Regions from separate parts of the Klebsiella sp. genome, predicted to be linked through region 4. Evidence: predicted binding sites of a transcription regulator. Region 4 holds the regulator's gene; each other region holds the start of a gene.
The links. Region 4 encodes Fur, which represses iron uptake genes when iron is present. Its sites were predicted from a motif close to ATAATAATGAGAACNACTATCAA; they were not measured.

Region 1: a site for Fur is predicted at 1,772-1,794, ahead of zupT (zinc transporter ZupT). Genes of this name have one in related genera too.
Region 2: a site for Fur is predicted at 1,882-1,904, ahead of QVF11_RS27490 (TonB-dependent siderophore receptor). Genes of this name have one in related genera too.
Region 3: a site for Fur is predicted at 2,018-2,040, ahead of QVF11_RS15550 (TonB-dependent receptor domain-containing protein). Genes of this name have one in related genera too.

Annotation. Positions count from the first base shown of each region.
Region 1 is NZ_JAPUEW010000027.1:73,677-76,931, forward strand. Features, by position in the region: gene QVF11_RS08930 (glutathionylspermidine synthase family protein) at 1-771, shown strand, start outside; gene ygiD (4,5-DOPA-extradiol-dioxygenase) at 815-1,606, opposite strand; gene zupT (zinc transporter ZupT) at 1,802-2,572, shown strand; gene QVF11_RS08945 (fimbrial-like protein) at 3,034-3,255, shown strand, end outside.
Region 2 is NZ_JAPUEW010000099.1:42,834-46,088, reverse strand. Features, by position in the region: gene QVF11_RS27500 (YciC family protein) at 291-1,034, shown strand; gene QVF11_RS27495 (septation protein A) at 1,086-1,625, shown strand; gene QVF11_RS27490 (TonB-dependent siderophore receptor) at 1,952-3,255, shown strand, end outside.
Region 3 is NZ_JAPUEW010000049.1:132,205-135,459, forward strand. Features, by position in the region: gene QVF11_RS15550 (TonB-dependent receptor domain-containing protein) at 1-1,892, opposite strand, end outside; gene QVF11_RS15555 (Rdx family protein) at 2,121-2,405, shown strand; gene QVF11_RS15560 (nitrous oxide-stimulated promoter family protein) at 2,483-2,827, shown strand; gene sitD (iron/manganese ABC transporter permease subunit SitD) at 2,877-3,255, opposite strand, start outside.
Region 4 is NZ_JAPUEW010000075.1:120,175-123,429, reverse strand. Features, by position in the region: gene ybfE (LexA regulated protein) at 29-322, shown strand; gene fldA (flavodoxin FldA) at 473-1,003, shown strand; gene fur (ferric iron uptake transcriptional regulator) at 1,295-1,747, shown strand; gene QVF11_RS22580 (ChiQ/YbfN family lipoprotein) at 1,818-2,150, opposite strand; gene chiP (chitoporin ChiP) at 2,198-3,255, opposite strand, start outside.

The sequences.
Region 1 (3,255 bases), on a different contig from region 4:
CAGTGGATCTGGATGGAAGACCAGCAGAATGCCGGCTTGCTGCCGCCAGGCAGCGACCAGTTCAACAGTCTGCAGGAGAAGCTCATTGAGCGATTCAGCGAGCTGCGCGAACAGTTCGGTTTCCAGTATCTGCATATGGCCTGTTGTCGCGATACCGTTGAAGATCGCGGCACCGTGCAGTATCTGCAGGACTGTGCCGCAGAAGCGGGTGTAGCGACCGAATTCCTCTATATCGAAGAAATTGGTTTGGGCGAAAAAGGTCAGTTTACCGACCAACAGGACCAAGTAATAGGCAACCTGTTCAAACTCTACCCGTGGGAGTATATGCTGCGCGAAGTGTTCTCTACCAAACTGGAAGATGCTGGCGTTCGCTGGCTGGAACCGGCATGGAAGGGCATCATTTCCAACAAAGCATTGCTGCCGTTGCTGTGGGAGATGTTCCCGAATCATCCCAATCTGCTGGCGGCTTACTTCAGCGAAGATGCTCACCCGGAGATGGAGAAGTACGTCATTAAGCCGATCTTCTCCCGCGAAGGGGCTAACGTATCTATCGTGGAAAACGGCAAAGTAGTAGAAGCAGTAGAAGGTCCGTACGGTGAAGAAGGCACCATCGTGCAGGAGTTTTACACGCTGCCAAAGTTTGGCGATAGCTACACGCTCATCGGTAGCTGGCTGATTAACGATCAACCTGCGGGGATCGGTATTCGCGAAGACCGGGCATTGATTACCCAGGATCTGTCGCGTTTCTATCCGCACGTTTTCACTGAGTAATACCTAACCCCGACAGCATTACTCTGCCGGGGTTATCACTTCTTTAAGCACCAATCACCACTGACAGCATGCTGAGCGACCCCATTTCGATCCCTTCGACAGGAATAGTAATGGGTTCTTCACCATCCCACGCCCCCAGGACATAAAGCAGAGGCAGGAAGTGGTCTGCGGTCGGGTTGGATAGCGATCCGCCTTCATGCGCCAGATAGTTCACTAACGGATGTTCAGCAACCGCACCTTTCCAGGCCAGGTTCGCTTTCACGTAATCATTAAACGACTCAGCCCAGGGATATGGCGTGCTTTCACCATGCCAACGCGCGGTACGCAGGTTATGTACCACGTTGCCGCTTGCCACCAGCATAATGCCCTCATCACGAAGTTGCGCCAGCTTGCGCCCCATTTCCAGATGCCAGGCAGCAGGTTTAGTGCTATCAATGCTCAGTTGCACCATAGGAATATCCGCATCGGGGTACATCTTAATCAACACCCCCCACGAACCATGGTCAAAACCCCAAGCTTCTTTATCCAGCGTCACAGGCACTGGCGCCAGTAACTCAACCAAGCGCTGTGCCAGTTGAGGAGAACCCGGTGCCGGGTAATGCGTATCGTATAGCGCCTGCGGGAAGCCACCAAAATCATGAATGGTTTTCGGCGCTTCCATCGCGGTCACTCCCGTACCGCGCGTGAACCAGTGCGCAGAAATCACTACAATCGCTTTTGGTCGCGGTAGCGCTTCACCCAGATGGTGCCAGGCGCGAGTATAGATGTTATCTTCCAGCACGTTCATTGGGCTGCCATGACCTAAAAATAGCGCGGGCATACGGGTACGGGACATGATGATATCCTTAATTCAGATGAATTTGATGTATTCACATTACGCGCTTTTGCTGCAGGATAAACTCTGATAAGCATGATGATGATCGTCAGAAAATTTGAATGTAAGAGGTGGTAAAGAGTTCATTCTTCCTCTCGCGGTCGGCAATTAATACAGATATTATTAATGATAATCATTATCATAAGGAGGTGAATAATGTCATCACCAGTTATATTGACCCTGTTAGCAGGTAGTGCCACCTTTATCGGTGCCATTTTCGGCGTTATCGGGCAGAAGCCGTCCAATCGCTTATTGGGATTTTCCCTGGGTTTCGCTGCCGGGATTATGCTGCTGATCTCACTGATGGAGATGTTGCCCGCCGCGCTGAGAACCGAAGGCATGTCACCATTGCTTGGCTACGGTATGTTTATTATCGGCCTGCTGGGCTACTTTGCTCTTGACCGCCTGCTACCGCACGCCCACCCGCAGGATCTGATGATCCCAGGCATCTCGCGCCCGCGTAATTTGCGGCGTACGGCAATGCTCCTGACGTTAGGCATCAGCCTGCATAACTTTCCGGAGGGAATCGCCACCTTCGTGACGGCCAGCAATAACCTTGAGTTAGGTATGGGGGTCGCATTAGCAGTCGCGCTACACAATATTCCTGAAGGACTGGCGGTCGCCGGTCCGGTATACGCCGCCACCGGTTCCAGAAGTAAAGCCGTGTTCTGGGCTGGCATTTCCGGTATGGCGGAAATCCTCGGTGGCCTGCTGGCCTGGCTTATCCTCGGCAGTCTGGTATCTCCGGTAGTAATGGGGGCAATTATGGCCGCTGTCGCCGGGATAATGATCGCGCTCTCGGTTGATGAACTCATGCCGCTGGCAAAAGAGATAGATCCTCAGAGCAATCCCAGTTATGGGGTATTGTGCGGAATGTCAGTGATGGGATTAAGTCTGGTTATACTGCAAACAATGGGGATTGGCTAAATTAATGCTCCAAATATCTGGGGTATTATATTTCGCTTGTCAATTCACCATGTGAATTCATGGTAAATGATAAATAAAAAAACAATATCCTGTTTAACCCCAAGGAAATTGAACTTATTTATATATATTATTTAATAATATTTCCACTTGTTTTTTAATATTAAAACAGGATAGCTCCCACGGTCAAAAAAAGATCATAAAATTCACAAAATGGATTATTTTTCGATAACTTACACAAAAAATCATTATAAAAACAAGGAAAGTCTTAAAATACATACATTTTAGAGAATTTTTTAAGCACGCCTTACAATTTAATTAACTATAAGTAACAAGTGTAACAGATGGTTACGTGATAATTTCCGCGTCGTGAGTTAATATTGCTTTCATGAAACTTTAATATTTAACTCCAGAAAGTTATTTATATCCGTTCTAAATGAGTTCTTTATAAAGGATTATATTCCATGTTTAAAAAAACGCTGCTTGCTGTTGTCACTACCGCTCTTTTTTCTGCTACTGCTTTTAATGCAAGCGCTGACGATCAGGGCCACGGTATTGTCACTTTCTCTGGTACTGTAATTACTGCACCTTGCTCTGTTGCACCGGAAAGCTCTCAGATTGACGTAGATCTGGGTCAGGTTGCTGATACCGTACTGAACGGTGGCCAGTATTCACAGTCTGCAGAC
Region 2 (3,255 bases), on a different contig from region 4:
TCAGCGCAAGAATATACCTACAATGAAGTATGTTTGATCCAACATAGATCACATTAAACAGGCAAATTTAACATTTATTGATCCAGATTAATTTTCACTTTTTCAATGCAATCAGTGATAAGCGCGCAACATCAAAATCCTGCTTTTGCGCTACTCAAGGCAGCGCATCGCTGGTTTCCTCTTCTATTTACAAAGATATACTTAGCGCGCAGGAGCAGAGACTGCTACCCAGCCGCGATTTGCGGTACAATCGCCCGCTAGTTAACACCTGCAATACTCAAGGAGAATGCATGTCTATCACGGCGAAGTCCGTCTACCGTGACACCGGAAACTTTTTCCGCAATCAGTTCGTTACTATCCTGCTGATTGCGCTGCTATGCGCGTTCATAACGGTAGTACTTGGCCATGCCTTTTCACCCAGTGAAGAGCAGTTATCGATCTTGAGCCAGGGCGATAGCCTGGCGGGTAGCGGTGGGCTGTTCGAGCTGGTCCAGAGCATGACGCCGGAGCAACAGCAGATCCTGCTGCGCGCTTCCGCCGCCTCCACGTTCTCCGGTCTGGTGGGTAATGCCATTCTTGCTGGCGGCGTTCTGCTGATGATTCAGATGATCTCCGCCGGTCAGCGCGTCAGCGCTCTACGGGCGATCGGCGCTTCCGCACCGGTATTGCCAAAGCTGCTGCTGCTGATCCTGCTGACGACCTTTGTGGTCCAGATGGGGATGATGCTGGTGGTGGTGCCGGGCGTCCTGCTGGCTATCGTGCTCTCTTTCGCGCCGGTAATGCTGGTGCAGGATAAAATCGGTATCTTCAGCGCCATGCGTAGCAGTATGCGCCTGGCGTGGGCCAATGTACGCCTGGTGGCTCCGGCTATCATCGGCTGGCTGCTGGCGAAAACCCTGCTGCTGCTGTTTGCCTCCAGCTTCGCGGTACTGACGCCAAACGTTGGCGCTGTGGTAATAAATACTCTCAGCAATCTGATCTCCGCATTGTTGCTGATCTATTTATTCCGCTTGTATATGCTTATTCGCAACTAACTTAATCCGGGCCGGATCCTCCCGGCCCTTCCTGAACAACGGAATCGATGTATGAAGCAGTTTTTGGATTTTTTACCGCTGGTAGTCTTCTTCGCATTCTACAAGCTTTACGATATCTACGCCGCGACGACCGCGCTGATTATCGCCACGGCCATTGTGCTGATCTACAGCTGGGTGCGCTATCGCAAAGTCGAGAAAATGGCGCTGATTACTTTTGTACTGGTCGCCGTATTCGGCGGACTGACCATCTTCTTCCATAACGACGAGTTTATTAAATGGAAGGTGACGGTTATCTACGTTCTGTTCGCCAGCGCGCTGCTGTTTAGCCAGTGGGTGATGAAAAAGCCGCTGATCCAGCGCATGCTGGGTAAAGAGCTGACGCTGCCGCAGCAAGTGTGGTCGCGCCTGAATCTGGCCTGGGCGGTGTTCTTCATCCTGTGCGGGTTGGCGAATATCTACATCGCTTTCTGGCTACCGCAGAATATTTGGGTCAACTTCAAAGTCTTCGGCCTGACGGCTCTGACGCTGGTGTTCACCCTGCTAAGTGGCGTTTACATCTATCGCCATATGCCGCAGGACGACAATCACTAAGTTCGCTTCGGCACGCATAATTCTCTGCGTGCCGCCCTTCTTTTCCCTTACCATTCAATTTATTCCCCCTTCAGACAACTAATTAAATTTCAGGTTTGTCGACACTAAACCGGTTTAACTCATTATTCTGAGTCCCTCCGACAGCATTTCCCATTGAGACTGATTTCTAACCGTCGAAAACGTTTCTTCATTATCCTTGCCATAAGTTGGAAAGTTGCGGCAATTGTGAGGATTTCATGGAGATTCCCTCCCTACAATTGTAATGATAATAATTATCATTGATATTCTCGATCTCAATTTTTCATGATTTGATATGGATATTCATAATGAGACCGCAGAAAAATCACATAGCAACGCCTCTTGCCCTGGCCATCGCAGGCTTACTTAGCCCGGGTGTTTTCGCCGAAGAGGTAGAGCAGGATACCGAAACGATGGTCGTTCGGGGAACCGCTGAAGAAGCGCTCAAACAGCAGCCGGGCGTTTCGATCATCACCGCAGAAGATATCGCTAAAGATCCGCCGGTTAACGATCTGTCAGAAATCATTCGTAAAATGCCCGGTGTCAATCTGACCGGCAACAGCGCCAGCGGCAGTCGCGGCAACAACCGACAGATTGATATTCGCGGCATGGGGCCGGAAAACACGCTGATTCTTATCGATGGCGTGCCCGTCAGTTCAAGAAACTCGGTACGTTATAGCTGGCGCGGCGAGCGCGATACCCGCGGCGACAGCAACTGGGTTCCGCCGGAAATGGTCGAGCGTATCGAGGTTCTGCGCGGCCCTGCTGCGGCGCGCTACGGCTCCGGCGCCGCGGGCGGCGTGGTGAATATTATTACTAAACGCCCGACTAACGACTGGCACGGCTCGCTTTCGCTCTATACCAATCAGCCGGAAAATAATAAAGAAGGCTCCACCAACCGGGCTAACTTTAACCTTAACGGACCACTGGCCGGCGATGCCCTGACGATGCGTCTGTACGGCAACATAAACAAAACGGAGCCCGATGCCTGGGATATCAACCATGCGCAAAATGGCTCTTATGCCGCAGGCCGCGAAGGCGTTCGCAACAAAGATATTAACGCCCTGCTGTCATGGAAAGTGACGCCGCAGCAGATTGTCGATTTCAGCTACGCCTATAGCCGCCAGGGCAATATTTATGCCGGAGATACTCAGTACAGCAACGGCAACGTCAGTCCAAACGGGCTGGTGGATTCGCTTTACGGCCAGGAAACAAACCGGATGTATCGTCAGACCTGGGGCCTGACCTATAACGGCATCTGGGACTGGGGCCAGTCGAAAGCGGGCGTCTACTACGAAAAAACCAACAACACCCGCCTGAAGGAAGGTTCCACCGGCCGCGTAGAAGGGATGATCAACAGCGATGAATATGCCACCAGCCGACTGGAATCATGGCGATCAACCGGCGAGTTGAATATTCCTTTCAACTGGTTGGCTGAACAGACCCTCACGTTGGGTATGGAGTGGAATCGCGATGAACTGAATGACCCAGCGTCGATGCTGGCTACCAGCACGGGCGAAGATATTACTAACGGCATTTCCGGAGATCCTTCGCAACGTAGCACCAAAAATAGCGCCACCCTGACCGGTATCTATCTCGAAGACAATATTGA
Region 3 (3,255 bases), on a different contig from region 4:
CTCAGGCCGTTAACCTCTTCAAACCAGGTGCCAAAATTGAATTTGGCGCTGATTTCGCCGCCGTAGATATAGGCTTTATCGCGGTTTTCCGCCTGGTAGATGGTATAGATGTTCGACGGTACGTTGGTGAACTGAGTTGGGTTATTGGCGCGGGTGTAGCGGGTATAGGCGATAAAGTTCTTGTAGCTGTTGTAGAACAGGGCGGTGCGCATGGTGATGCCTTCGGTGACTTCGCCCTTCATCCCCCACTCGAAGTTATCGCTGGTTTCGGTTTTCAGATCGGTATTACCGATCAGCGCGTACTGTGCGCGTCCGGCGTAGCTGGAGCCGAGGTTCCAGGATCCATACAGCTGGCTGGCGTTCGGGAACTGCGCCCCGCGCTGGTACTGCAGGTAAGTCATCAGGCGCGGAGCGATATCGTACTGGAAGGCCAGCGACGGCAGCGCCTGGGTATCGGAGTTCTTACCGTACAGATTTGAGACGGCAGAACCGGTCAGTACGCTGCTGTTGTTGGCCAGGTCAGAGACGTCCTCCGGCTTAGTCGACTGATGTACTACGCGAATGCCCGGGATGACGGCAAAGTTATGGCTGTCGAGGTCAAAGTTAATCTTGTCCTGCATGAAGCCTGCAACGATATAGCCTCGGCTGTCGGCGTCCGGCTGCATGATTTCGCTAAAGGCGCTCGGGGTTGGAGACTGGGTTAATGGCCGCTGGGTTTTGGTGGTGCTGGCGTTAAAGCCGGCGCTCAGATCGTGGCGGCCAATGGATTTCGCCAGCGCGCTCTGAATACCCCAGGTATCGGTATCGTAGTCGGAGCTTACCGTTTGCATCGCACGGGTGATGCTGTCCGGCATATATGTCCAGTCATGGGACTCAGTATGCTGGTAGTAGACTTTGGTCGAGACGCTGTCGATATAGTCATTCATCGGCGTCCAGTCATCTTTCAGGCTCAGGCCCCAGCGGCGGGTCTGGCTGGTCTGGTTAGAGGTGCCGATAACGCTGTTACCGCTGGAGTCCCAGGCATCGTAATGGGTGTGGTTGGTTTTATGGTAGTAATCGAAGGTGCTGGTCAGCTTATGTTCGTCATTCGGCCGCCAGATCCCGGAGGCTAAAAAGGCGTCGGAGTGCCAGTTAGCCGGGTATGAATCGACGGTCCCGCTGTTATTTTCTGTTTCCTGGCCGTCGCGGCGGCTGTAGACGAAGATCCCGCGCAGGGTTTCGTCACCGCCGGCGACGGTGACGCCGTTGTGCCAGCTGCGGTCTGCTGAGTTGTAGCCGCTGCGGTAGCCGAAGGCGCTGGTTTTGCCCGGATGCAGATAGTCATCTGCGGATTTCGGGCGGAAGGAGACATTGCCGCCGATGGAGCTGTTGGCGGTCTCGGTTGAGGTGGCTCCGGACTGAATATCGATGCTGCCGTACATGTACGGGTCAATATAGTCGCGGCCCATCCCGAAAGTATTGAGGCCCGCGCGGCTGGCGTAGCTGCGCCCGGTGGCGTTCGGCTGAGCGATGCCGTCGACGTCGATACCGACGCGGTTGCTCTCCATGCCGCGAATGTTGTAGCCGGTATAACCGCCCCGGTCGAAGCCGCTTTTGCCGTTGCCGGAACCGCCGCTGGCGCCGATTGCGCTAATCAGCGGTTCGTAGCGCATGATGGAGCCAAAGTCGTTGGCCCCTTTATCCTGCAGTTCCTGAGCGCTGATGGAATGCTCGCTGCCCGCTTTCAGCACGGGGGCTGGCGCGGTCACGGTCATCTGTTCTGAACTATCGTCGGATGATGAATCGTTGGTGGTATCAGCCGCCCCGGCGGAGGTCTGATAGATTGCTGCAAGCAAAGAAGTCACCAGCAGGCTTTTCTTAAACCATGCTGTTGATTGAGTGGAGTTATACATAGTAGCCACGCCTTGATAATTATTAGTATCGGCTCACGCGTTACTTCCAGAGTGCAGGTGTGTCCCGTTATTCCTTTGCGGACGATCGATAATCCATATGTATATGTCGCATTTATTGATTGAGAATGGTAATGATAGGTATTATCGTTTGCAACAAAATAATCATTTATTCCTCAATTAATCTGCAAGTTGTTTACAATTCATCCTTTTACTGACAGCGAGAAACCGATGAGTCACAAAGCCGCTATTACCATTACCTACTGTTCGCAGTGCAACTGGATGCTGCGCGCCAGCTGGATGGCCCAGGAACTACTGCATAGTTTCAGCACTGATATTGGCTCAGTGACCCTGGTACCGGGAACCGGGGGGATCTTCGTGGTGACCGTTGATGATGTGCAAATTTGGGAGCGTAAGCAGGATGGTGGTTTCCCCGATGCGGCGGAGCTGAAGCGTCGGGTCCGCGACGTTTGCTTCCCGGAGAAACCGCTGGGGCACGTGGATAAACCGGCATAATCCTCAAGGAGTATCGGGCTGCATCGTCTCCTTTAAATGTGTATTATTAATGCATCTTTATCGGTGAGGAACAGGCAATGGCGGGCAAACGTATTGCGCGGGAAAAAAAGACCATTAGCAGCATGATTACGCTCTATCAGCGCCGTTGCCCGGATGCCCATGAAGATGCGGAACATTATCAGGCGCTCAACGCCTATGCCGACAAGCGTCTGGATAAGTGCATATTTGGTGAAGAAAAACCGGCCTGTAAGCAGTGCCCGGTGCACTGCTATCAGCCTGCTAAACGCGAAGAAATGAAGCAAATTATGCGCTGGGCGGGGCCGAGGATGCTCTGGCGGCACCCGATTCTGACCATCCGCCACCTGATTGATGATAAACGGCCGGTGCCGGAGTTACCGGAAAAGTACCGACCCAAAAAGTAGCCGTGAGTTCCCCGGAGGCGATGCCCAGCCAGGTGGCCCGGGTAAGGCGCTAGCCGCGACCCGGGGCCTCGCCGGAATCGGCTTGGGTTTGACTATCGCGAACCGATGTACAGACAAACGCGATAATAAATAACAGGGTAAACAACACTACGATGGTTGGCGCAGGAGCGCTATCGAGATAAAACGACAGCCACACGCCGCCCAGCGAACAGCTCACCGCAATCGCCACCGCCAGCAGCAAGGCGCTGACAAACCGCCGCGTCAGCAGTAGCGCGATCGCCCCCGGGGCTATCAGCAGCGAAATCGACAAAATAATCCCCACCGCTTTTAGCGTCGCCACAATGGTCAGCGCAATCATGCACAGCAGCCCGTAATGCAGCAGCCCGCAGCGCAAACCGCTGGCTTTCGCTTGGTTCGGGTCGAAGGCG
Region 4 (3,255 bases):
CTTGTTTCCCCCGAAGTCACTCTGAATCATGGCAAAAGAACAAACGGACCGTACGACATTAGATTTGTTCGCAACCGAGCGTCGGCCGGGTAGACCGAAAACCAATCCGCTTTCACGCGACGAACAGCTGCGTATCAACAAACGCAATCAGCTCAAGCGCGATAAAGTTCGCGGTTTGAAGCGCGTTGAGCTGAAGCTCAATGCCGATGCGGTTGATGCGCTCAATGAGCTGGCCGAAGCCCGCAACATGAACCGCAGCGATCTGATTGAAGAGATGCTGATGAACCAACTGGCGGCCCTGCGCAGCCAGGATAAAGCCTAAAACCCTCAAAAAATAAGCTTTCATGTAGCAGAGTGTGCAGTCGGGCGTGATTGCTGTTTCCGCGCCCTTCTCAGTTCTGCTATCATTGCCCCTATCTGTGGGCATTTAAGTCCCTACCACATCATTAAGTTTCAAGAGGTTATTTTACTCATGGCAATCATCGGCATCTTTTTTGGCAGCGACACCGGCAACACCGAAAATATTGCAAAAATGATTCAAAAGCAGCTTGGTAAAGATGTTGCTGATGTGCGCGACATTGCCAAGAGCAGCAAAGAAGATCTGCAAGCTCACGATATTCTGCTGCTCGGCATCCCAACCTGGTACTACGGTGAAGCACAGTGTGACTGGGATGATTTCTTCCCGACGCTGGAAGAAGTCGATTTCAACGGCAAACTGGTCGCGCTGTTTGGCTGCGGCGATCAGGAAGACTACGCTGAATACTTCTGTGATGCGCTGGGTACCATTCGCGACATCATCGAACCCCGCGGCGCCACTATCGTTGGTCACTGGCCGACCGCTGGATATCATTTTGAAGCATCTAAAGGTCTGGCAGATGACGACCACTTCGTGGGTCTGGCCATCGACGAAGACCGTCAGCCAGAACTGACTAACGAACGCGTGGAAAAATGGGTAAAACAGATTTCTGAAGAGCTGCACCTCGAAGAAATCAAGAATGCCTGAGTCTAAACGGCGTTATCGTCAGATTTCGCCGAATTAATAGATAAAAGCAATCAAAGTTATAGCTACAAGTTTTTAACTTTTAATCACATATCTGTACAATGTCCTCTGATTTAACGAGGTCACGTGAAGCACTTTGTAGCCAGTGCCTCGTTTTTGACAGCATACAAGGCCCGATGCTTGCAGTTTTCATTTCACCATGGCAGTTCTATAATGAGACGCATTACATCGGGTGATTCTCTGTATTACTTCCGTTGATGGAAGTAGATCGTTTAGCAACAGGACAGATTCCGCATGACTGACAACAATACCGCATTAAAGAAGGCTGGCCTGAAAGTGACACTTCCGCGATTAAAAATCCTGGAAGTCCTGCAGGAACCGGATAACCATCATGTCAGTGCGGAAGACTTATATAAACGCCTGATTGATATGGGTGAAGAGATTGGTCTGGCAACCGTCTATCGCGTACTGAACCAGTTCGACGACGCCGGCATCGTCACCCGTCATAATTTCGAAGGTGGTAAATCCGTTTTCGAGCTAACGCAACAGCATCATCACGATCATCTGATTTGCCTTGATTGCGGCAAAGTGATCGAATTTAGCGATGACTCAATTGAAGCTCGTCAACGTGAGATTGCCTCCCGACACGGTATTCGCCTCACCAACCACAGCCTGTACCTGTACGGTCACTGTGCAGAAGGCGATTGCCGCGAAGATGAACATGCCCACGACGCGGTGGAAAAGTAATTCCCCGTTGCGTAAGCAGCAAAAAGCCAACCTGACGGTTGGCTTTTTTTATGGCTACGAAAAGTAAAAATCAGGGTTTCGTGTTGTTGCTACGAATCTCTTTCCAAATCTGGTCACAGCGCGACTGTACTGCCTGATCGTTACCGGTTTTACGCGCCTGGATACATTGCTGGTAATCCAGTACTCGCACGCTTTCCTGGGTGGCGAACTGCTGATGCTGCTTCTCTTGCTTCAGAACGTCTAATACGCTCTGGCAGGCTTCGACTTTATCTGGGTTACCTTCAGCAGTATTAATACAGGCGCTGTAGGCATCTTTTAACTTTGAATCCTCTTTCGGCGCTGGCGACTGCGTGCAGGCAACCAGACCTGCCGCCACAATGGCGACAAGCAATAGCTTCTTCATAATCGACCTCGGGAAATTGCGGCAGGATCACGCCCGCCGCACTGGCATCAGAAAATGGTGAATGGAGCAATAACCATGAACTTCACGTCGCGCTCATCCTGGAAGATGTTGCCGTAGCCGCCGCTCCAGCTTGGGATATCGGAGTGGTTGTCGTATTGAGTAAAGTGCAGTTTAAACAGCGTACCCTTCGCGCGTCCTTCCTGTACGGTGTACATCGCATCCAGGCTATAGGCTGACTCTTCCAGACGTTTGTCAGGGTTGTAGTAAGCATCAGGAGAAGACATTTTTCCTGGTTTTGCATCCCATGCATAAACATAGGACGCGCCGAAGGCCCAACCCGGCATATTCCAGTTCTTCATGTCATACATCGCACCGAAGAACACCGCTTTTTCACCGTTGGCGTTGAAGTCAGAGCGGTTATCCCACCAGACATCCAGACGACCGTTAGATGAGGCGTAAGTCGGCGTCATACGCTGCAGGAAGTAGCCCTGCTGACCATCGGCTTTAACCCAGGTTCCTTCCAGGCGCAGGTCGAGAACATCAGCAACCTTATAGCCAAAGGTCAATGCCTGTAGCCAGGCGGTACCATCATAAATATCGTTCGCCCCGCCGTTGCTGACTTTATCGCGAGTACCGTAGAACTGGTAGCTGGTGGTTAGCGGCGTGCCTGCGACATCAAATTTGTAGCTGGCCTTAGCGAAATACTGGTCGATGTAACCCTGTGCCTGGCCAAATGCGGCTTCCAGCACGAGGTCATTTTTAAAATCATACTTGGCGCCGAGAGAGTGGAGATAATCAACCTTGGTTTTCTTGTCGTTCTGATAGAACTCATCCATCTCAATGTGCCACGGCGCTTTATATTCGTTTGTCCACATATAGGAGAAACTCAGCGCGCCCGCATCGCCGTAGTCAAAATTAGCACCGGCTTCAGCCCCCTGATAGGTACCCGGCATAAAGCTCCAGTGCGGAGCCAGCAAGGTTTGACCGGTAGGCTGGATATAGCCAGCACGCGCCCATGCCGGGCCAAATTTAAATTTGGCGGCTGCTTTGTACAGGCTGATCCCGCTCTTATCACCGGAATAGTCTTCATCGTAAGTTTTATTGC